DNA from 3 places in the Bacillus sp. WC2503 genome. Region 1 is predicted to be linked to each of the others. Evidence: riboswitches for the same ligand, from Rfam matches in the RefSeq annotation. Region 1 holds a riboswitch; each other region holds the start of a gene.
The links. A riboswitch is a leader RNA that binds a small molecule or an ion and turns the genes downstream of it on or off. The one in region 1 is predicted to bind thiamine pyrophosphate.

Region 1 (7,576 bases):
TATATAGTGATTCCACAAGTCGGTCATATTCACGACGTGTAATTTCTTTATTATACAACTTCAATAATAAATCTCTATGCTCTTTTGAAAACGCCATCTTTTTAATGACTTCAGGATACATAAAACACCCTCTCCATTTCACATAAACTTCTCCAACCACAAAATGGAACTTATGTTCGCATAAAAGATTATAAAATATTCCTAGATAAAAAACAAACAAAATATTATTAAACGTTAATTTCTTTCTATTTATAATATTCGAACATCACATTACCATATTCACTTTTTAAATACATATATATTTTTGGCAGTTTATTGAATAAATCTTCCAATTCAATCAGAAAATAATGGCAAAAAAGAAGAGGAGTATATATATGGATACCGTAACATTAGCAAGAGCGTTTTTTGGTTCTTCATTAGCATTCCACATTATCTTTGCAACACTTGGAGTCGGGCTATCTTTGATGATTTTTATAAGTGAGATACTCTATCACTGGAAGAAAGATTCCGACTATGCCATTATGGCAAAAAGATGGACAAAGGCTTTTGCTATTCTTCTCGGTGTAGCAATTCCAACTGGAACAATTGTTGGTGTACAAATCTCACTTCTTTGGCCTGGTTTCGCCAAAATTGTTGGGCAAGTTATTTCTGTTCCCTTTCAAATTGAAATTTTCGCCTTCTTTTTAGAAGCTTTATTCATGTCTATTTATGTATATGCGGCTGATAAATTACCTCCATTCATGAGATTAATCTCACTCTTTTTCGTCATGATTGGTGCCACGGCATCCGCCGTGCTTATTACATCAGCAAATACATGGATGAATACACCCGCAGGCTTTTCCATGGGGCCAGATGGATCGGTTTTTAACGTTGATCCGTGGAAAGCTTTCTTTAATCCGAGCTTTGGCACAAGCGCATTCCACGTCGTTATTACAGCCTATGCGACTGGAGCAGCCGTCATTGCCTCTATCGCTGGATTTAAATTATTAAAGAAGAATGTAAGTGAGCGTGAAGTGGCTTATCATAAAAAGGGACTACTGTTAGGACTCGTCGTGACATTTATTACAGGTGCTACGATGTGGCTTTCGGGGCACGAATCAGCAATCGCCTTACATAAGCATTCACCTGAAAAACTTGCATCTGCTGAAGCTTTATTTGAAACGACATCACATGCTCCCTTATCAATTGGCGGGGTTGTGGATCCTAACACACTTGAACTAAACTATGCGCTGGAAATTCCGAACATGCTTAGCCTTTTAGTGGGACTAGACCCTAGCACCGTCGTAAAAGGTTTAAAGGAATTCCCACAAGAAACATGGCCACCATTTTACACACATACGCTGTTCAACTTAATGGTCGGCACCGCTGCCTTTACCTTTGCAGTTGCAGCAATCGCTCTCTTATATTGGTACTTCGTTTACCGAAAAAAAGGAACCGAGTTACCGAAGTGGCTTCTTTTGGGAGCTGCCGCATGTGGACCAGTTATGATGCTCGGTATTGAATTCGGATGGATTTTCAGCTGTAGCGGTCGTCAGCCGTGGACAATTTATGGTATGCAGCGTACAGTCGATGCTTCTACACGCGCTGATTTCGTCGGTCCTTTATTTATTCTATTCATTATTTTATATATCGGACTCGGTATTTTAACAGTCTTTGTACTACGGACATTCTTTAAGAGACATCCGCTAAAGAATGATTTACATCACCAAGGAGGCGATTCTCGTGCATGAGGAAAGCATTGCAATCATCATCTTATGGGCTCTTATTTTCGTATACAGTATATTAGGGTCCATTGATTTTGGAGCGGGTTTTTGGGGCATGGTATATGCGAAACATCCAACACTTGCTGCCAAGCTTGCCAATCGATACTTATCACCAACTTGGGAAGTAACAAATACGTTTCTTGTCTTTGTCGTTGTCGCTTTCCTTGGTTTCTTTCCGAAAGCAGCCTTTACCCTTGCAACCGTTATGTTCGTACCAGTCATGCTAATTCTAGTACTCGTTGCAATTCGTAGTACATTTATGGTATTTGCTTACTCTCTGCCGAAGTACCAACATCTTCTTCGGATTATTTCAGGTATTACAGGGCTCTTAATTCCAGCCCTATTAATTACCGTTTTACCTGTTACAGAGGGTGCCTACATTACAATGGCTGAAGGAAAAGAAGTACTCCTTTACGGAAAACTTCTTTCTAGTCCTGTTATTTATTGTTATATGCTATTCGGACTAACTTCGGAACTGTTTCTATCTTCTCTCTTTCTCGCGGATTTTGCGAGAGAGCAAGGTTCAGAAGATGCATATAGAATTTATAGAAGAAATGCCATCATACTTGGTCCTGCAACGCTCGTTACGGCAATTATAGCTCTCGTTGTAATGGACCCACAAACACACTGGCTAATGCAAGGATTAATAAAGCAATTCCCATGGTTTACAGTCTCTATCATTTTATTTGTTATCGGCTATTCCTCCCTTTGGTGGACAAATAAGAAATATAGCACACTAGGGTTTCCTCGCATTGCAGTTTTAGCTGTCGTCGCTCAATATGCATTTGCAAGCTACGCTTACGGCGTCGCTCATTTACCGTATATCATTTACCCGGACGTAACTGTATTTACAAGCTTTACAACGGTCGAAACATTCTATGCGCTTCTTATCCTCTACGCAATCGGGATTGCAATTTTACTACCCGGATTCATTTTCTTCTGGAATTTATTCTTGAAGGATCGAACTTTTTTGAAGGAAAAATAACAAAGTGAAACTTTAATCAGTAAGGGTTTTGTTCATCCCCACTGATTATTAACCTTCACCAATCAGGCGTTTACGGGCAGCAGGACTTCCACCTAACTTCTTTGCTCCAGCCGAATTTTGAGGTAGGAGTCTTACTGCCCACAAATAGCGGAATAAATGAGGGGCATTCGTACATAGAATGCCCCTCATTTATTAGACTCCTCTCCTAATAGTTATTTCACTAGTATGTATACTTGTCCTATAGCTTGAAAAACACATATTCACTTTCTTCTATTATACGTCTAGTTCCTCTTATTCTTTTTCGAATATACTACCAATACAGACCTTGAGACAAGCTACATTGATTCAAGGAAAAATAGAAAGGTAGGTAAAATATGAGCATTGAGATATGGATTACTATTATTGTATTCTTCTTAACGATGATTGTTATCTTTTGGCGACCTCGTGGCTTAAATGAGGCATGGCCAGCAGCAATTGGCGCTGGTATTATCCTCATTACTGGACTTGTCTCAAGGCCAGATGTCATAGACATTATAAGTAAAATCGGAGGCGCTTCCATAACGATATTGGCGACCATCGTTATGGCAGTTATATTAGAAAGCTTCGGCTTCTTCCATTGGGCTGCAGCAAAACTCGCAAATTTAGCGAAAGGTTCTGGACGCCGCCTATACTGGTATATTCAATTACTATGCTTTCTTATGACTCTTTTATTTAATAATGACGGTAGTATTTTGATTACAACCCCAATTCTAATCCTTCTTCTGAAAAATCTTCAATTAAAGCCTCATCAACAAATTCCTTATTTATTAAGCGGTGCTTTAATCGCCACTGCTTCTAGTGCACCAATCGGTGTAAGTAATATCGTAAACTTAATCGCATTAAATATCGTTAATATGACTCTTTATATGCATACTGCTATGATGTTTGTACCTGCAACATTAGGATTATTGTTTATGTCATGGCTCATGTACACTGTTTTAAAGAAAAAATTACCAGAGAAATTACCGGTTTCTTCATATGATATTGAAGAAATTTTCTTCACGAAAAACTTCCATCCGTTAAAAGGAAACAATTCTGTTGATACGAAACAAAAACGTACAAAATTCATGTTAAAAGTATTAGGTTTTGTCTTCCTTATGCGCTGTCTTCTGTTCGTTGCATCCTTCTTATCTATCCCAATCGAAATCGTTGCAGTGCTAGGTTCCCTCGTTCTTCTTATCTGGAGATGGTACTACTTACGAACAAACCCTGTCGATATTTTAAAAAAGACACCGTGGCACATTTTAATCTTCGCCTTCTCTATGTACGTCATTATTTACGGGCTTCACAACGCAGGATTAACAGCCGCACTTGTGCAATGGCTCGAGCCACTTGTAAGTCAGCATTTACTCTATGCTAGCTTTGCAATGGGCGGACTTGTATCCATCCTCTCTAACGTCTTCAATAACCACCCTGCCCTTATGATTGGTACAATCACATTAACAGAAATGGGGCTAGATCCAGTCACATTAAAAACAATCTACCTCGCAAACATTATTGGTAGTGACATCGGTTCACTATTATTACCAATCGGTACACTAGCTTCCCTCATCTGGATGTATATTCTGAAACAAAACAAAATTAAAGTAAAATGGAAAGATTATTTAAGCGTATCTCTCATCGTTATTCCTCTCACAACAGTCGTCACATTATTCCTCTTATACTACTGGGTACACCTCTTCTTTGCCTTATAAAGAAAACAGAAGCCCCCTTTGCTACCGTCTTAGCAAAGGGGGCTTTTTCTATAATTAAGTTAGGTACTACAGTGTGATCAATCAAGTAAAGAGGTGTAACGTGTTATTGGTATAAATGACTACCAGTATCTTTAAATTCTTTCGCCTTCTCTTTCATTCCTTTTTCAATTGCTTCTGTCGTTTCTAAGTCATTTTCTTTCGCATATTCACGAATATCATGTGAAATTCTCATACTACAAAACTTCGGTCCACACATTGAACAAAAATGAGCTGTTTTCGCTCCTTCTGCTGGTAACGTTTCATCGTGATACTCCATCGCACGTTCAGGATCTAAAGACAAATTAAATTGATCGCGCCAACGAAATTCGAAACGTGCTTTTGAAAGTGCGTCATCACGCTGATGAGCCGTTTTATGCCCTTTCGCAAGATCAGCCGCATGTGCTGCAATTTTATACGTAATAACCCCTTCTCGAACATCATCTTTATTTGGTAAACCTAAATGTTCTTTCGGCGTTACATAACAAAGCATCGCCGTTCCAAACCAGCCGATCATTGCTGCTCCAATTGCGGATGTAATATGGTCATATCCTGGTGCAATATCTGTCGTTAGCGGCCCAAGTGTATAAAATGGCGCGCCCTGACAAATATCAAGTTCTTTCTCCATATTTTCTTTAATTAAGTGCATCGGTACATGTCCAGGTCCTTCAATCATAACTTGCACATCATGTTTCCAAGCGATTTTCGTCAATTCACCAAGCGTTTCAAGCTCCGAGAACTGCGCTTCGTCATTTGCATCTGCAATCGAACCTGGACGTAATCCATCTCCAAGCGAGAATGAAACATCGTACTGCTTCATAATTTCACAAATCTCTTCAAAATGAGTATATAGGAAGTTTTCTTTATGATGGAATAAACACCACTGCGCCATAATCGAACCACCGCGTGAAACGATACCTGTCGTACGTTTTGCAGTAATTGGAATGTAACGAAGTAATACACCAGCGTGAATCGTAAAGTAATCAACGCCTTGCTCCGCTTGCTCAATTAACGTATCACGGTACACTTCCCACGTTAAATCTTCTGCAATTCCGTTTACTTTCTCAAGCGCTTGATAAATGGGCACAGTTCCAACCGGTACAGGAGCATTACGAATAATCCATTCGCGCGTCGTATGAATATTTTTACCTGTAGATAAATCCATAATCGTATCTGCACCCCAGCGCGTTGCCCATGTCATCTTCTCTACTTCTTCTGCAATAGAAGAAGATACAGCAGAGTTTCCGATATTTGCATTTACCTTCACATGAAAGTTACGTCCGATAATCATCGGTTCTGCTTCCGGATGGTTAATATTCGCTGGTAAAATCGCACGACCTTCTGCAATTTCCTTACGAACAAACTCAGGCTCCACTCCTTCACGAATCGCAACATACTCCATCTCAGACGTAATAATGCCATTACGCGCATAGTGCATTTGCGTAACATTTGCACCTTCCTTCGCTCTAAGCGGCTTACGATCCATTTGCGGGAAAACAGGTGTATGTTTCGAAGCCACTTTCACACCGTCATCCTCTGGTTTTACTTCACGCCCTTCGTATGCCTCTACATCCCCGCGCTCCATGACCCAAGAATGACGCGGCGTTGGAATCCCCTTTTCCAGCTCCACTTTATAGGCCGGATCCGTATAAGGACCACTCGTATCATACACACGGATGGGCGGATTTTGGACACCATTCGTATCGCTTTGTGCAATCTCACGCATCGGTACTTTCATACCTTCCCGTGGTCCATCTACATACACTTTCTTACTTCCTGGTAAACTCGATTTCAATTCAATTTGTTCAGCTGAAACAGATTGTTTCATAACCTTTGTTGCCCCCCTGTACGTGACAAGGACGAGATATGGCCAGCGTATGCCAAAACAAAAAGAGCCAGGTCCATAAAAAAATAAGGACCTGGCTCATAAAAGACATCATTATGTAAAGCCGCTAACTTCCCTACGCTGGTACGAGCCAGATCAGGTCCAAAGGGTTAAGAAGTTCACGCGCTTCTCTCTCAGCCTACGCATACGTTAGGCACCCCTAGTTTATCACTGATTTAATTTTCAATACTTTCTCATCATACACGATAATCTGAAAAATGAAAAGTTTATTTCTTTTATTGTTTATGGAATCATCCACGTTAAATAATATGCCTGTACATACGTCATAATACCAACGATAATAACGAAGAACAAACTATGCTTCACTGTAAAACGGAACAAATCCGACTCTTTTCCGGCAAGTCCAACTGCAGCACAAGCAATTGCAATCGATTGCGGAGAAATCATCTTACCTGTTACACCACCTGTTGTATTTGCCGCAACGAGAAGTACTTCAGATACGCCAACTTGCTGCGCCGTAATTGCTTGTAAATTCGAGAACAGTGCGTTCGCAGACGTATCGGATCCTGTTAAGAATACACCAATCCAACCTAGGAATGGTGAGAAGAAAGGGAATAGTCCGCCAGTTCCTGCTAGCGCTAGCGCTAATGTAGAAGATAGACCAGAATAGTTTGCGATAAATGCGAATCCTAATACGAATCCGATAGATAGAATTGGCATCTTAAGTTCGTTTAACGTTTCTTTAAATGTCGCTACTGCATCTTTTGCACTCATTTTCAAAATAAAGATAGAAATAATACAAGCAATTAAAATTGCCGTTCCAGTCGCTGATAAAACATCTAATTTCAAAATTGCTTCATAAGGCGTTGGTTTATTTACTATCGGCTCTGCTTTCATTACTAAATTGTGTAAGCCTGGAACTTCAAACTTAAATACAAGACTTTCTAAAGCGCCTCCTGGAGCAAATAAAGATTTAAAGAAGCTTTGGCTCCAAACAACTACCATAACCGTTAAAATAATGAACGGAGACCATGCTTTCACTACTTTTCCTATTGTGAGTTTTGGCATAGATGTCGTCGTTGTTGCCGCTACTTCACTATTTGCTTGTTTAGATTGATAGATTTCTTTCGGCTGCCAAACTTTTAAGAACAGCGCTAAACTCACTAAACTTACAAGTGCTGACGTAATATCCGGAAGCTCCGGCCCTAGAAAC
Region 2 (7,576 bases), 720 kb from region 1:
GTTATAGACTGAACATTAATTAGGATGAATTCTTACAACTAACCTTGTGAAGGTGAAAATTTTGTGTGTTATTTTGAAATTTGTTGATTTAAAATAAAGTTTGATAAAACCCTGTTAATTAATAAAGGGTTTTCTTTTTACCCTTAAAACATTTACTTTAAAAATTAAACCACATGTTGAATATTTCTTAAAAAATAAAAAAAGGTGAAGAATTATTTAACATTAGTAGAAAAGGGAGAGTTAGAAATGAATAAGCGAGACTTTTCAATCATTTTTAGGGGAGAATATGAACATTTTTTTACTAACGAAAACATTACTTGTGAGCAGATATATGAGTTACAACGAAATAACGAAATGCTTAATACCGAGTTAATAATATTAAGACTACTGTGTTGCTATTGTGGAATAAACAGCCAAGTGGATATAAAAGAGGTAGTTCCTTTTCTAAATAAACGTTACAAAGCAAAAACTCATACTCTTGGGTTTAATTATGGAAAAGAACAACAGTTAGACAATACTGTAGAAGTAGATGGTAAGCTGAAAATTGTAATGTCAATCAAGGGAAGCGAAAAGAAAGGTGATTTAAGAAAAGCTTGCCTTATAAATCCCTTAATTGTGAAATATAAAGATATTTTTCTTAAAGGTAACGAAGGAAAATTCAAGGTTGGCGAGAAAATTCCTGTTCCCTTACAAGATATGGCTAGAATATGGAATGTAAAAGAAATGGGTCACAATTTTCAATCAATCACAATAACGTATGATAAGGAACCATTAAGAAATGATAATGATTGGTATTCCCTATTTGAAAAAGAACCCTATAATCACAGATATTTATTCCTAAAAGGAAATAAGAACTATTTTTTCGAAGAATTAGAAGCTAAGTTACCTTTAATAAAAAGGTACAAAAAAATATAGACCACCACGAGCCTTAAATGAATTAAATTAAGTGATTACAACCTTCGATTAACAGAAATACTACTTTTTCTTGTTCAACAAACGGGCACGATTGTTGAAAATCATAGGTAGAAAATGATCAAACTTTTTTATAAAAACCAAACTTAAATCTGCTGAAGAAGAATCCATTTTGATCAAACTTTTTTTCAAAATAGATTCTTCTTATTTATCGTAAATATGGGTTTACGAGGCACTTTTAATCAAACTTTATTTTAAAGCTACAACATATTAACTTGTGTGCTTTAGGGCACATATAAAGTATAAAGTTTTTGTAGTAATTTTATATTAAGGCTTCTACTTTTTATGAAACAACTAATCCGTCTTCAAAAAGTTCAGATTCCCAAGAACTTATTTGACTCAATTTGATTTCAGGGGCTATATCATTATTTTTCTTTAGATGCGTCTCTAAATGGATTGGGTTAAGTAATTTTAGAAAGATAAGAATATCTTTTGCCGTTCTTACTTTTTCATCTCGATCAATGAAGGGGTAAAAATCTTTATCCATAAAAATATGTGCACGGTTCTCAAGATGACTGTCACCATGTAACACCAATCTATACATACTATTACTAAAATGCTCCTGATATTTTGGTTCTTTAGGTAGTTGATTTAGAATTCTAGAATCTGTAGTTAACTTATCAATACCCATTTTATAATTGAAGGTTCCAAATGCTTCAAGTACTTTTCTCATAGTATTTCCTATAGAATTTTCATACGTATCTTGATTTACCCCACTTGCATATTCATATATTTGTTGTAAAAACAAGCTATAATCGTTACTAACATCTTTAAAAGGAATTAAAGCATGGTTCATTAATTTAGATTTTAAAATCTCTTTATTTCCTTTTATTCCGATGTCGTTGTAGATTTTCTCTACATTATAGAATACTTCTAAATCATGGGTGAAGAATATAGCCTTACTTTCAGCGTTACCACTGTGAATTTGATTTAAGATAAATCTTAAAAACGAATATATGCCTATCTTATTCTCAAAATCAAAACTAGAAATTGGATCATCTAGTACTAATATACAAGGAGAAGAAAATTTATCTTCTTCAGATTTATTTTGGAACATTAGTGAGAAATAATAGCTTAAAGCTACTGCATTCCTTTCTCCAATAGATAGAGATTTTAATTGAATTTGCTCCCCACGGGATTTTATGATGTATCGATTATTATCTGCATGTAGTGTTAATCTGTCTTTAGCATAAAAAATGAAACTTAAAAATTTATTTATTGTATCACAAGCAATTTCTGTGTTTGCTATTTGTGCCTTCAAACTAGTTAAATAACTCTCTACTTTTTCTAATGCATTTGTTCCTTGTTTTATATTGAAGCAGAGTTTTTTATAATTTTGTCTTTTATCTAAATAATTATTATAGTCTTCTTTATTTTCTTTTAAAGCTATCTGTTGATTTATCTCAATTAATTCTTGCTTAATAGCCTCAATTTTTGAAATTTGTAAATTAAATTCTTCAATTTGATGTTTAAATTCATCTAAAGTCTCATTAATTAATCTATGTACTTTTAAAATTTCAAATTCAAGATGTATAGGTATATAAACATTTATTTTTTTTGCAGATATACTGTCATTAATTAATTCAACTTGACGATTATATTCTGTATACAGTTCTTTAAGTTTATAAATTTTATCTTTATTGTCAAAATTATCATAAGCTGAAAAATCAAATTGAATGTAATTTATATTAAGTTTTTCCAAATCTCTTATATGGAGTTTGGCATCTTCAGTTTCTAATATCAGAGACAGTGACTTTAAAACTGATTGTTTATATTCATTACTTAAATCTTGATAGCATACTGGACAATGAGTTTTTTCTTCTAAAGATAGAATTTCCGTAGATTGGTTTAAGAAGTTATTATTATTTTCTTCAATAATATTTAAAATTTTCTTTTCACGCTCTGTTAAATCAGGTATAGGGATTTCAAGCGATAAATGACGCCTGATTATTTCAATGTCCTTTGAAATATTATGTATATTTTGAGGGACTGGAAGTAGACTTGCTTGTTTAGAAGTTTCATAAATATTATATTTAGTTGTGTATCTCTCTTCTAAACATTCAAGATCCTCTTCACGTTCTTGAATGTGCATTAAACTATGTACACCTTGCTCACTTACGGGTGAGTTTGTTTTATTACCAAGAATTTTTCTTTGTCGTTCAGCCCATTTTCTTCGAAGTTTTTCTATAATTTTTCCTAAATAATAGTCTGGTGCATCTGTAGAACTTCTATCTAAATAAACTCTTTCACGATCTCTTAAATCAGATAATTCTTTTTGGCGTTCTGATATTTCTAATTCTGTTTTTGTTATTTTTTCTGAGATATCTTGTTGAGCGCCTAACATAACAATTGTATCTAAGCCTTCTTCTTTAAAATGAACATTATTCAAAATAAAGTCTTCATTGTAGACAAAAATAGGTACTTCCTTAAGAGTTTCTTCTGAAATTACATTCCTAGTTTCGTTATCCTCACCCAATTCCTTGAATATTAGAGTTTCGTAATTCCCCTTGTGTAAGGGGTCCATTAACGTAACTCTTTTCTCATAAAAAGCTTTAGATAAACTGGATTTACCACTTCCATTTTTTCCATAGATAATTGAAGATTTTTGATTAACTTTATCAAAAAAAGCAAATTCACTATTTTCTTTAAAGCAAGCTCCTTTAATTTCAATAGCTGAAAAATTCATCTTCATAGATCCCTCCTATAATGTGATATGAATATATATTACTATATTTTTAAATCACGATAATTATAAAATCTATCAATTAAAGTAAATTACTATACTAATTCCGCAAAGTTGGAAACATAATATATAAATTATAAAATTAAATTTGCTTCTTTTTGAATGAACTTCTATTTTATAAGAGGGCTGATTAAAACTTATTTAGAATTCTTTGATTGAGGGGATAACATATCACATCTTTTTTTGTAAACGCAGCAAGTTCATTCGAAATTTTGCGTCTTTCTTACAACCACCTGATATTTATTTTAAACTCACAACTTATATTTGGATATTATTTTGTAAATCACAGATAGTAATTTCTAAATAAAAAGTGAACTATGTATACTTTTTATTTATGTGCAATTTAATAAACTCTAGATATTGTTGTTAAATCAAAGGTGTAACATGTTTTAAGATTTATGTACAAGAAAGTTTTATAGAGATAATCCAGCGTCTGTAGCGACAATAATTTCATTTACATCTTTTCTAAGTAGCTGGCTTTTCACAGCATTAAACTGTTTACCAGTTTGTTTAATAACCGTTAATTTCAAACGCTCCGGTAGCATCGGTAAGTCTTCTAAATTCCACTTTTTATATTTCACATCATAGCTTTCTGGATCTGCTAATGTAACGAGATGACCTAAAGCCCAAGTTACAATATATTTACTACCTTCAAGATAACCGTTTCCTTTTTTATCACACTTCAGTACACGAGCAATATCTCGCGCAACGGAAGGTTTTTCAGCGATTACAACGCTTTTTGACATATTAAAAACATCCTTTCAAATTTCCATAAGTTAAATATAGCATACATTTTCTTGAGATTCAGTTTCGCTCGAGGTTTGAGCTGTTTTAGTGGAATGAACAAAACTCCCACTGATTAAAGTTTCACTTTATACGGAAAAGTAAAGAACTTGTTATTTTACTAGAATAAGAGTAGACTTTGAAGTAGATGAATAAGAAACACATGGGAGTTTGTGGATGCAAACTGAGAGTATGACTAATCCGTCATTGACCATTTGAACCTGTTGGATAATGCCAGCGTAGGGAGAGTGTAAAAGCACATGTTCAGGCACTTTGCATACGCGCAAAGTGCCTTTTTGTGTATCTCCCATCATTATAGTTAGGAGATGAAAAGGATGAATATGAAAGAAATTAGTAAAGTAGTGGATTTAGTGAGGGAATCTAATCCGCTCGTTCATAATATTACAAATGTTGTTGTAACAAACTTTACAGCGAACGGTTTGTTAGCACTAGGGGCATCGCCTGTAATGGCGTATGCAAAAGAAGAAGTAGCAGAAATGGCTAGCATTGCGGGAGCGTTAGTATTAAATATGGGAACACTTCGTCCCGAGGAAGTAGAAGCGATGTTACTTGCTGGTAAGTCGGCTAATACGAATGATGTACCAGTATTGTTTGATCCTGTTGGCGCAGGAGCAACATCGTATCGAACAGAAGTTGCGAGACATATTCCAGCTGAAATAGATCTAGCGATAATTCGTGGGAATGCAGCTGAAGTAGCTAACGTTATTAATGAGAGATGGGAAATTAAAGGGGTAGATGCTGGTACTGGAAATGGCAATGTTGTAAATATTGCAAAACAGACAGCAGAGGAATTGAATACAGTTGCGGTCATTACTGGAAAAGAAGATGTCGTTACAGATGGAGAGCGAACGATTCTTATTCGAAACGGTCACTCTATTTTAACAAAGGTTACTGGAACGGGTTGTTTACTAACTTCTGTAATAGGAGCATTTATTGCGGTAGAAAAAGATTATGTAAAGGCAGCAGTAGCAGCAGTAACATTTTATGGTGTAGCTGCGGAACTAGCAGCTGCTAAGACGGTAGAAAAAGGGCCTGGTAGTTTCCAAATTGAATTTTTAAATCAATTAGCGAATACAACTTCCGGTGATGTTGAGAAGTATGGGAAGATTGAGGAGTTAGAGTAAGGGGATGAAACACATGATGCGCATTGAAACCAAGAAAATGTCTAACCTATTACAAGTGTATTTTATTATGGGAAGCAATAATTGCATGAAGGATCCGTTAGCTATATTGAAAGAAGCGTTAGACGGTGGAGTGACACTTTTTCAATTTCGTGAAAAGGGAGAAGGGACTTTAACTGGAGAGGATAGAGTGCGTTTTGCAAAGAAATTGCAGGCGCTTTGCAAGGAATATGGTGTTCCTTTCATTGTAAATGATGATGTAGAATTGGCCGTTGAATTAGATGCAGATGGTGTTCATGTAGGACAAGATGATGAAGGGATTGCATCTGTTCGTGAAAAGATGGGAGATAAAATTATCGGTGTATCTACACATACAATTGAAGAAGCAAAATGGGCGATTGAAAACGGAGCTGATTATTTAGGAGTTGGCCCTATTTTCCCAACGAGTACGAAAAAAGATACGAAAGCTGTTCAAGGAACGAAAGGTTTAGCTCATTTTAGAGAACAAGGAATTACAGTGCCGATTGTTGGTATCGGTGGGATTACAATTGAAAATACTGCTGCCGTTATAGAAGCGGGTGCGGATGGTGTTTCAGTTATTTCTGCAATTAGTCTAGCGGATTCTGCGTATGAAAGTACGAAGCGATTAGCTGGGGAAGTAAATAAGTGTTTGTAGATAAAAGACCATGTAGTATGAAAATACTACGTGGTCTTTTGTCGTATAAAACAAAATATGCCGCCTAAACTAGTATGTATAAACATATATTGTTTCGGAGGCGAAGGCATGATTGTATTTCAGGATATTATAGCTGCTTATGAGAAAATGAAGGGCATTGTACATATGACCCCATTAGATTATTCAAGTACATTTAGTGAGTTATCACAGAATGAAGTGTATTTAAAGCTGGAGAATTTACAAAAGACAGGCTCTTTTAAAGTACGTGGTTCTTATAATAAAATGGTTTCTCTTGAGAAAGGTGATTTAGAAAATGGTGTTGTTGCGGCATCTGCTGGAAATCATGCGCAAGGAGTCGCTTATTCTAGTAATATGCTTAGTATTCCTTGTACGATTGTGATGCCAAAAGGTGCTCCGTTAAGTAAGGTACTTGCGACAAAAAAGTACGGTGCACATGTAGAATTACAAGGTGATGTATTTGATGATGCATTAGCTTATGCACTAGATTTAAAAGAGAAGACAGGAGCGAAATTTGTACATCCATTTGATGATGAAGCAGTAATTGCTGGTCAAGGTACAGTCGGTCTGGAAATATTACAACAGCTGGAAGAGGTAGAGGCTGTTATTTGTCCTATTGGAGGTGGAGGATTAATTGCAGGAGTTGCGATGGCAATTAAAGAACAAAAGCCATCAGTGAAAATATATGGGGTGCAGACACTTGCTTGTCCGGGAATGAAACAGTCACTTGAGGAAAAGAAGGTAATAACAGTAGAGTCGACGCCAACTATGGCGGATGGAATCGCGGTTAAAAGGCCAGGTGATTTGACTTTTGAACTTGTACAACGTTATGTGGATGATGTGTTTTGTGTAGATGAAATGGAAATTGCACGAACGATGTTAATGCTTCTTGAACGGAACAAATTGTTGGTTGAAGGGTCTGGTGCGAGCTCATTAGCTTCTTTGCTTTATCACAAAGTCCCAATAAAAGAAAAAAAGGTCGTATCCGTACTAAGTGGTGGAAATGTCGATGTAAACTTTATTTCGCGTATTATTGAGCATGGAATGGTTGAAGCAGGACGCTTCATTCACATCGCGACAATGATTAAAGATAAGCCAGGCTATTTGCATCATTTGCTCGAGATTGTAACAAATTTTGAAGCGAATGTATTAAATATACATTTAGAACGGATTGGTACAAAGGTATTTCCAGGATATGCGCAATTGCACTTGTCATTAGAAACGAAAGATAGAAATCATATT
Region 3 (7,576 bases), 730 kb from region 1:
TTTAATAAATAGAAGTACTAATTGCTGTTCTTCAATATATGTTGCTAATTCTTCTATCGTTTCAAATGTATTCATCTTATCCCTCTTAACTTAATTTAAGAAATGCTGAACTATCTTTCTCTTTTCCATTACCTGCTGAAAACACAACGTTTTTGCTGTTAACCCTTCTTGTAATTTTTTCCTCTCTACTTCATCATAACAGCAAGCAATTAAATCTTCTATTTTTAATATATCTTTTGTAATTCCATTTCTGCTGGAATCATTCCCGCATTTTTTAAATTTTATAGCTCATCCTTAACTCTAGAGGTACCATTAAAAGATCTTCTAATTGTAGTGGTTTTCCTTTTCTCGAAATATAATCCAGATCACCATTCCAGATTGCTTGTCGAACCTTTTCTTCAGCAATGTTCAAAAACACATCCACACTATCCTCTCACTTACATATTTTTACTATTATTTTATATGAAATTTCACCATCTTACCACACCATTACAAGTTGACTTCATACAATTTTTTCTCAAATTTATTTATAATAAGCTATTTTCTTCCTCACCGGTCTTTCATTTTCATATGCAGTTTGTATTAAAGCCTTTTTGTATTGAGAAAGTCTTTCTTCATACAATAAAGCGTTTACACTAAATCTTACATTTGTTACGATTTAATCACCCCAGCTCCCTTGTATAGACTTCGTGATGTCTGATCATTTTTATCTAGACGTTTCATACGTCTAGATTCACTTTGATTTATCGGCAAATGCCTTTAAATATATCTTTTACCTTGAAAGGGGAAATGACTATGAGGTCAAAAAAATTCACATTACTATTGCTATCTCTACTACTCTTCTTACCTCTTTTTCTCGCAAATTTTATTACTCCAAATCTCGCATCAGCAAATTCACCAACGCAAAACCAAAAAATTATTGGGTACTTTCCTTCGTGGGGCATCTACGGACGTAATTATCAAGTTGCAGACATCGATGCATCAAAGCTCACTCATTTAAACTATGCGTTTGCTGATATTTGCTGGAATGGAAAACATGGAAATCCTTCTACACATCCCGATAATCCAAATAAACAAACATGGAACTGTAAAGAATCTGGTGTACCGTTGCAAAATAAAGAAGTTCCTAATGGTACTCTCGTATTAGGTGAGCCCTGGGCTGATGTCACAAAATCTTATCCAGGATCAGGTACAACTTGGGAAGATTGTGATAAATATGCCCGTTGTGGCAACTTCGGAGAATTAAAACGACTAAAAGCTAAATACCCTCATTTAAAAACCATTATTTCCGTCGGAGGCTGGACTTGGTCTAATCGATTTTCTGATATGGCAGCTGATGAAAAAACTAGAAAAGTATTCGCAGAATCAACAGTCGATTTCCTACGTGCATACGGATTTGACGGCGTCGATTTAGACTGGGAATATCCAGGTGTTGAAACGATTCCTGGTGGTAGTTACCGTCCTGAAGATAAACAAAATTTCACGCTCCTTCTTCAAGATGTCCGAAATGCTTTAAATAAAGCCGGTACTGAAGATGGAAAACAATATTTATTAACAATTGCTTCAGGGGCAAGTCAACGTTATGCCGATCATACAGAGTTAAAGAAAATCTCTCAAATACTCGATTGGATTAATATTATGACATATGATTTCCACGGCGGTTGGGAAGCAACTTCTAACCATAATGCCGCATTATATAAAGATCCGAATGATCCAGCAGCTGATACGAAATTTTACGTAGATGGAGCTATTGACGTTTATAAAAATGAAGGTGTACCAGCTGATAAACTCGTATTAGGCGTACCATTTTACGGACGTGGTTGGAAAAGTTGTGGAAAAGATAATAATGGGCAATATCAACCATGTAAACCAGGTAGTGATGGCAAACTAGCATCTAAAGGTACTTGGGATGATTATTCTACTGGTGATACGGGTGTTTATGATTACGGTGATTTAGCAGCGAATTACGTAAACAAAAATGGTTTTGTACGCTATTGGAATGATACAGCTAAAGTACCTTATTTATACAATGCTACTACAGGCACATTTATTAGCTACGATGACAATGAATCTATGAAATATAAAACAGATTATATAAAAACGAAAGGTTTAAGTGGGGCAATGTTTTGGGAACTTAGTGGTGACTGTCGCACAAGTCCAAAATATAGCTGTAGTGGTCCAAAATTGCTTGATACGTTAGTAACCGAATTACTTGGTGGACCTATCAGTCAAAAAGATACTGAATCACCAACGAACGTAAAAAACATTGTGGTTACTAATAAAACCTCAAGCTCAGTCCAATTAAGCTGGACTGCATCTACTGATAATGTAGGAGTTACTGAGTATGAAGTTACTGCTGGGGAAGAAAAATGGAGTACAACATCAAATAGCATTACAATTAAAAATTTGAAACCTAATACGGAATACACTTTTTCAATACTAGCAAAGGACGCTACCGGGAATAAATCACAACCTAATTCTATTATTGTAAAAACTGATGATGCTAACACAACACCTCCTGATGGTAATGGTAAGGCTACATTTTCAGTTACTTCAAATTGGGGAAGTGGCTATAACTTCTCAATTGTAATTAAAAATAACGGCACAAGCCCTATTAAAAACTGGAAGTTAGAATTTGATTATAACGGCAATTTAACACAAGTTTGGGATTCTAAAATTAGTAGTAAAACAAACAATCATTATGTAATTACAAATGCCGGATGGAACGGTGAAATTCCTCCTGGTGGATTCATTACAATAGGAGGTGCAGGAACAGGTAACCCTGCCGAACTTTTAAATGCCGTTATTAGCGAAAACTAGACGTAACATTCTTTAATTGTTTCATTAAAGTTTGAATTTAGGTTTGAATAATCTTTCCTAAATTCAAACTTTTAATTTTGCGAAAAATCACAAATCAAAATTACAATAACCTATTATAATTATATTTAGTTTTCAATATGAAGTTTGCGTGAAGTTCATCTGAATTTTACATGAATTTCCTTTAATTTCTATTGTCTTCCCATACTAATCACCTTATTCTTTATATATAGGAATAATTTTCATTCCATTTCAAGCTATCTATATATACAAAAAGATAGTTGCCTATTAGGGAAAGGCGTCTAATATTATTATAAATATAAACATAATCGCAGAAAAAGCACGCTTATAAGCGCACCATAAGAGTGCTTCTTCATACAATTCTCATGTAAGAGTTCTCGAAAATCATGTTAATCACAAAGAAAAGGCCGTAGCTTATATAAGCTACGGCCTTTTCTTTGTGATTATTTTTAAACGTTCCATTCTTCGATATTCCATACTTTCGTTATCCACGTTTCATAGAAAGAAGCTCATGTGAAACGATTAAAACTGTTAAAAGACTTTTTCTATTTTTTCATATAAGGAGCTAATACACTTAAAATTTCTTCCTTATCCTTCTTTAACTCCAATGATGTTAACATATCCATCGTTCGAGGACGAGGTAATTTCACTTGCACTTCACCAACTATTGATGCTGGTCTTTGAGATAAAATAAATACGCGATCAGAAAGTAAAATTGCTTCATCTAAGTCGTGTGTAACCATAACAATTGTTTGCTTTTCTTGATGCCAAGAATTTAAAAGCCAACTGTGTACTTCCATTTTTGTAAATGCATCTAATTTTCCAAAAGGCTCATCAAGTAGCATAATTGGCTTCTCACATAAGTATGTACGAAGAAAGCTAATTCTTTGGCGCATACCACCAGATAATGCATCAGGATAATGATCCGCATATTCATCTAACTCAAACTGCTTTAATGCTTCCATTCCTTCTGTTAACCTTTGTTTTTTAGATTTCCCCTCAATTTCTAATGGAAGAACAATATTTTGTAAAGCCGATCGCCACGGTAATAATAAATCTTGTTGTGGCATATAGCTTACAACATCTTGTTTTCTCACATGTTCCTCATTATAAAATACCTCTCCACTCGTTGGCTCTTCAACACTCGCAATCATATTTAACAATGTGCTTTTCCCACAACCACTTGGACCGACAAAAGAGACAAACTCTCCCTCCTGTATAGAGGCACTAATATTTGCTAATACATTCTTTCCATCGAAAGATTTCACAATATCTTTTATTTGTAATCCGCTCATTTTTCACTTGGAAGGAATTCATTTGTAAAAGCATCTTTTACATCAATTTTCTTTTTAATAACTTTGTTGTCGTATAAGAAATTCATGTAATTCGTCCAAACTTCTTCCTTCTGTACTCCCCACGCTTTTGCATCATCTTGATACTTCGTACTTAACCACTTTTGACTTTCTTGTACTAATTCCTTATTCACATCTGGAACAGCTTTAATTAAAATATCAGCAGCTTCTTTCGGCTCTTTAATTGCAAAATTATAACCTTCTGTCGTTGCAGTCATAAACTTTTTCACGAAGTCTTTATCTTGCTTCGTATGTTTTTCACTCGTAATAATAACAGGACTATAGAAATCAAGCGCTGGATCTAAGTCTTTCACCATAATCGTATTTAACTCTTTTCCTTGACGCTTCGCTTCAATGCCATCCCATCCATAATAAATCCATTCAAAGTCCGCATCACGACCGATTGATTTGAAGAAGTCTGTTTGTCCTAAGATAATTTTTTCGACTTTATTAAAATCAGCTTGATGTTTCTCCATAATTGTTTTTAACGTTGCTTCTTCTGCTGGTCCTCCCCAGCCACCATAACGTTTACCTTCAAAGTCTTTCGGTGACGTCATATTATCTTTTTTTAGTGATGCAAAAGCAGAGGTATTATGCTGAATAATTGCACCAACAGAAACAACTGGGATTCCTTCAACACGAGCTAATGTTACATTTTCCTGTGCGCTTATCGCAAAATCTGCTTTCCCAGAAGCAATCATCTGCTCTGCTGTGACATTATCACCAGGCTGGATAATTTCTACATCAAGCCCTTGTTTTTTGTAATAGTCTTTCGTTTTCGCTACATATAAGCCAGTATGATTCGTATTTGGAAACCAATCTAAAACAACTTTTACTTTTTTATCTTTACTTGCACTTTCTTCTTTCTTCGCCGGATTACACCCAGCCACACTTACTGCTAATAAAGCAGCTAACATAATTTTTAAACCTTTTTTCATTTTCTGCCGTCCTTTCTATATATCCATGGTGCTGTTATTCTTGCCATAAACTCCACGATAAAATACAGGCATAATGTCACCATGACGATAATTGCTGCAACACCAAATACTCGAGCAGTTAAAAAGGATTTTGTAGCTCTCGTAAGCATAACCCCTAACCCTTCACTTGCACCGAGCCATTCTCCGATAATTGCCCCCATCACGCTATATGTAACTGCAATTTTTAAACCCGAGAAAAAGTATGGGAGCACTGCCGGAAACTTTACTTTCTGGTAAACTTGCCATTTCGTTGCTTTCATTGTTTGCAACAATTTCAACATATTTTTATCTACAGTTTGAAAACCTTCTAAAATACTAAGCGCAATTGGGAAGAAACAAACGAGTATGACGACCATTACTTTCGGCAACATCCCATATCCAAACCAAATAATAAATAACGGTGCAAGTACAACGATTGGAATTGTTTGCGAAATAACGAGCAACGGATTTATTAAAATACGAAATAAAGGTATCACGTCCATAATAATTGCAATACTCGTCCCAAGTAAAATCGCAAAAAATAGTCCGATTATAACTTCCTGCAGTGTTTGCATCGTATTTGGTAATAGTAAATCCTTCATTCCAATTAATTCTTGAACAATGGCAGAAGGCTTTGGTAAAATCCACGGTTCGATTTTAAATAATGAAACAGATCCTTCCCATATCGCAATGAGAAGGATAAGCCAAATTGTTGTAATAAGTTTAGATTGCTTCTGGTTTTGCATATTCATCACGGTACTTCCAAACCTTTTCATCTATCGTTACACCAGTGCTTGGACGATAATGGATTTTAATAGAAGTAATCACTTCTTCAGCTCCAGCATCGACGCAAGCTTGCTGCGCACGTTTCACGACATCAAGAAGTACATCTAATTCTCCTTCCAACGTTGTTTCCATTGCTCCTACTTCATAACGAACTCCCGATTGTTGTATAACTTCAATTGCTCTATCAACAACAGAATATACATCTTTTGTTTTTGCTTGCGGTACTACTGAAAATGACATTGTAACTTGTTGTGACATAATAAAATCCCCCTTATAAAATATGTTTCCAAAAAAAGAAAAGGCTTTCCTACCATGTAGGAAAGCCTTGTATACAAGTTATTCTATAATAACTTATGCTACATCACTTTAAAGTAACTCCCTACGCTGGCATTATCCAGATCAGGTTGAGGGTCGATGTATACTTACATCCTCTCAGCCAATTGGCTCCCCGGTTCTTAATTCGTTCTCATTGTAGCATGATTTATTTTATTGAACAAACAAAAGCGTACATAATCATTTCATTACTTTTGGAAAATATCCAACTTTTTCACCATGAGCTAATAACAGCTGAATAAATTCTTTATTAATCGCTGGCACTATCAGCTCTTTTTTCTTAATCCATTCATTTGTTCTACGAGTACCCATGACAATTTCAGATTGCTGTGCTCCATCTCCTGCAACTTGAGAAGCAATTAACTCTGCTATTTCTTCATTTCCTTTTGCTAATTCAAGCCCGATATTTACATATTCCGAAAGTGGAACCATTTCAAGATTGTATCCACATCCCTCAATTAGCTTTATAAAATGTTCAAATTCAACTTGATGTGGATGACAAATATGTAACGTCTCTCCTACAATTTTTGGATCTTGTAAATACGATACAATCGACTTACTGGCAAAGTCAATTGGTGTAAAATCAACTTTCCACTTCACATTTGGTGCCTTTCCAATTAGAAGCATCGTTTTAATAAGACGATAAAATGCATTTCCTTCAATGTTTTGTTGGAACGAACCCGTTTCTGAATGACATGCTAGGTTACCTGCACGATAAATGTTCCCTCGTATACCGCTCTTCAAAGCTTCACGAACAAGATTTTCCGCCTGTAGTTTACTATCGGAATACACATTCTCTAACTCTACATTATAATTGAAATCACCTGTTTCCATATATGTATCCCATTGCTCTACCGCTAATTCTATCGGAATACCAATTGTAGAGATAAAGTGGAATGTAGCACCATTCTCGGCTAACGCTAGCATACGGCTCGTGCCTTGGACGTTCACATTTTTAAATTGTTTTACATCTCCAAAATGTCTTACATCTGCACCGCAATGAATTACCGTATCGACCTTAGAACTAATTAAAATAAATTCCTCTTCGCTCATCCCAAGATACTCTTCTCCCAAATCACCAGGTACAGCCTGTATACGCTGTAACCACTCTTCACATATATCATTAAAGTAGCTTGTTAATGTATCGATAATTCTTTGTTGCACATCTTTTGTCGGTCTTACTAAACAATAAATGGTAGCAGATGTATCTCTCAATAATTCATATAATATGTGCGACCCCAAATAACCAGTAGCTCCAGTTAAAAAGACATTTGAGATGTTAGTGTCTTCTAAAACATTCGAATAAGTAAT

Region 2: another riboswitch for thiamine pyrophosphate. It lies ahead of thiM (hydroxyethylthiazole kinase); the one in region 1 lies ahead of thiC (phosphomethylpyrimidine synthase ThiC).
Region 3: another riboswitch for thiamine pyrophosphate. It lies ahead of ACUN26_RS26205 (MTH1187 family thiamine-binding protein); the one in region 1 lies ahead of thiC (phosphomethylpyrimidine synthase ThiC).

Annotation. Positions count from the first base shown of each region.
Region 1 is NZ_JBQYMD010000001.1:4,353,075-4,360,650, forward strand. It holds gene ACUN26_RS22555 (adhesin) at 1-142, opposite strand, end outside; gene cydA (cytochrome ubiquinol oxidase subunit I) at 375-1,730, shown strand; gene ACUN26_RS22565 (cytochrome d ubiquinol oxidase subunit II) at 1,723-2,748, shown strand; gene ACUN26_RS22570 (hypothetical protein) at 2,797-2,937, opposite strand; gene ACUN26_RS22575 (arsenic transporter) at 3,123-4,481, shown strand; gene thiC (phosphomethylpyrimidine synthase ThiC) at 4,585-6,345, opposite strand; TPP riboswitch at 6,459-6,574, opposite strand; gene lldP (L-lactate permease) at 6,646-7,576, opposite strand, start outside.
Region 2 is NZ_JBQYMD010000001.1:5,073,275-5,080,850, forward strand. It holds gene ACUN26_RS26160 (hypothetical protein) at 247-915, shown strand; gene ACUN26_RS26165 (AAA family ATPase) at 1,256-3,664, opposite strand; partial or broken gene ACUN26_RS26170 (toprim domain-containing protein) at 4,141-4,461, opposite strand; TPP riboswitch at 4,652-4,761, shown strand; gene thiM (hydroxyethylthiazole kinase) at 4,834-5,643, shown strand; gene thiE (thiamine phosphate synthase) at 5,657-6,316, shown strand; gene ilvA (threonine ammonia-lyase) at 6,425-7,576, shown strand, end outside.
Region 3 is NZ_JBQYMD010000001.1:5,087,116-5,094,691, reverse strand. It holds gene ACUN26_RS26235 (thioredoxin family protein) at 1-75, opposite strand, end outside; partial or broken gene ACUN26_RS26230 (DnaJ family domain-containing protein) at 91-424, opposite strand; gene ACUN26_RS26225 (glycosyl hydrolase family 18 protein) at 796-2,820, shown strand; gene ACUN26_RS26220 (ABC transporter ATP-binding protein) at 3,384-4,133, opposite strand; gene ACUN26_RS26215 (ABC transporter substrate-binding protein) at 4,130-5,128, opposite strand; gene ACUN26_RS26210 (ABC transporter permease) at 5,125-5,898, opposite strand; gene ACUN26_RS26205 (MTH1187 family thiamine-binding protein) at 5,870-6,190, opposite strand; TPP riboswitch at 6,292-6,393, opposite strand; gene ACUN26_RS26200 (non-ribosomal peptide synthetase family protein) at 6,446-7,576, opposite strand, start outside.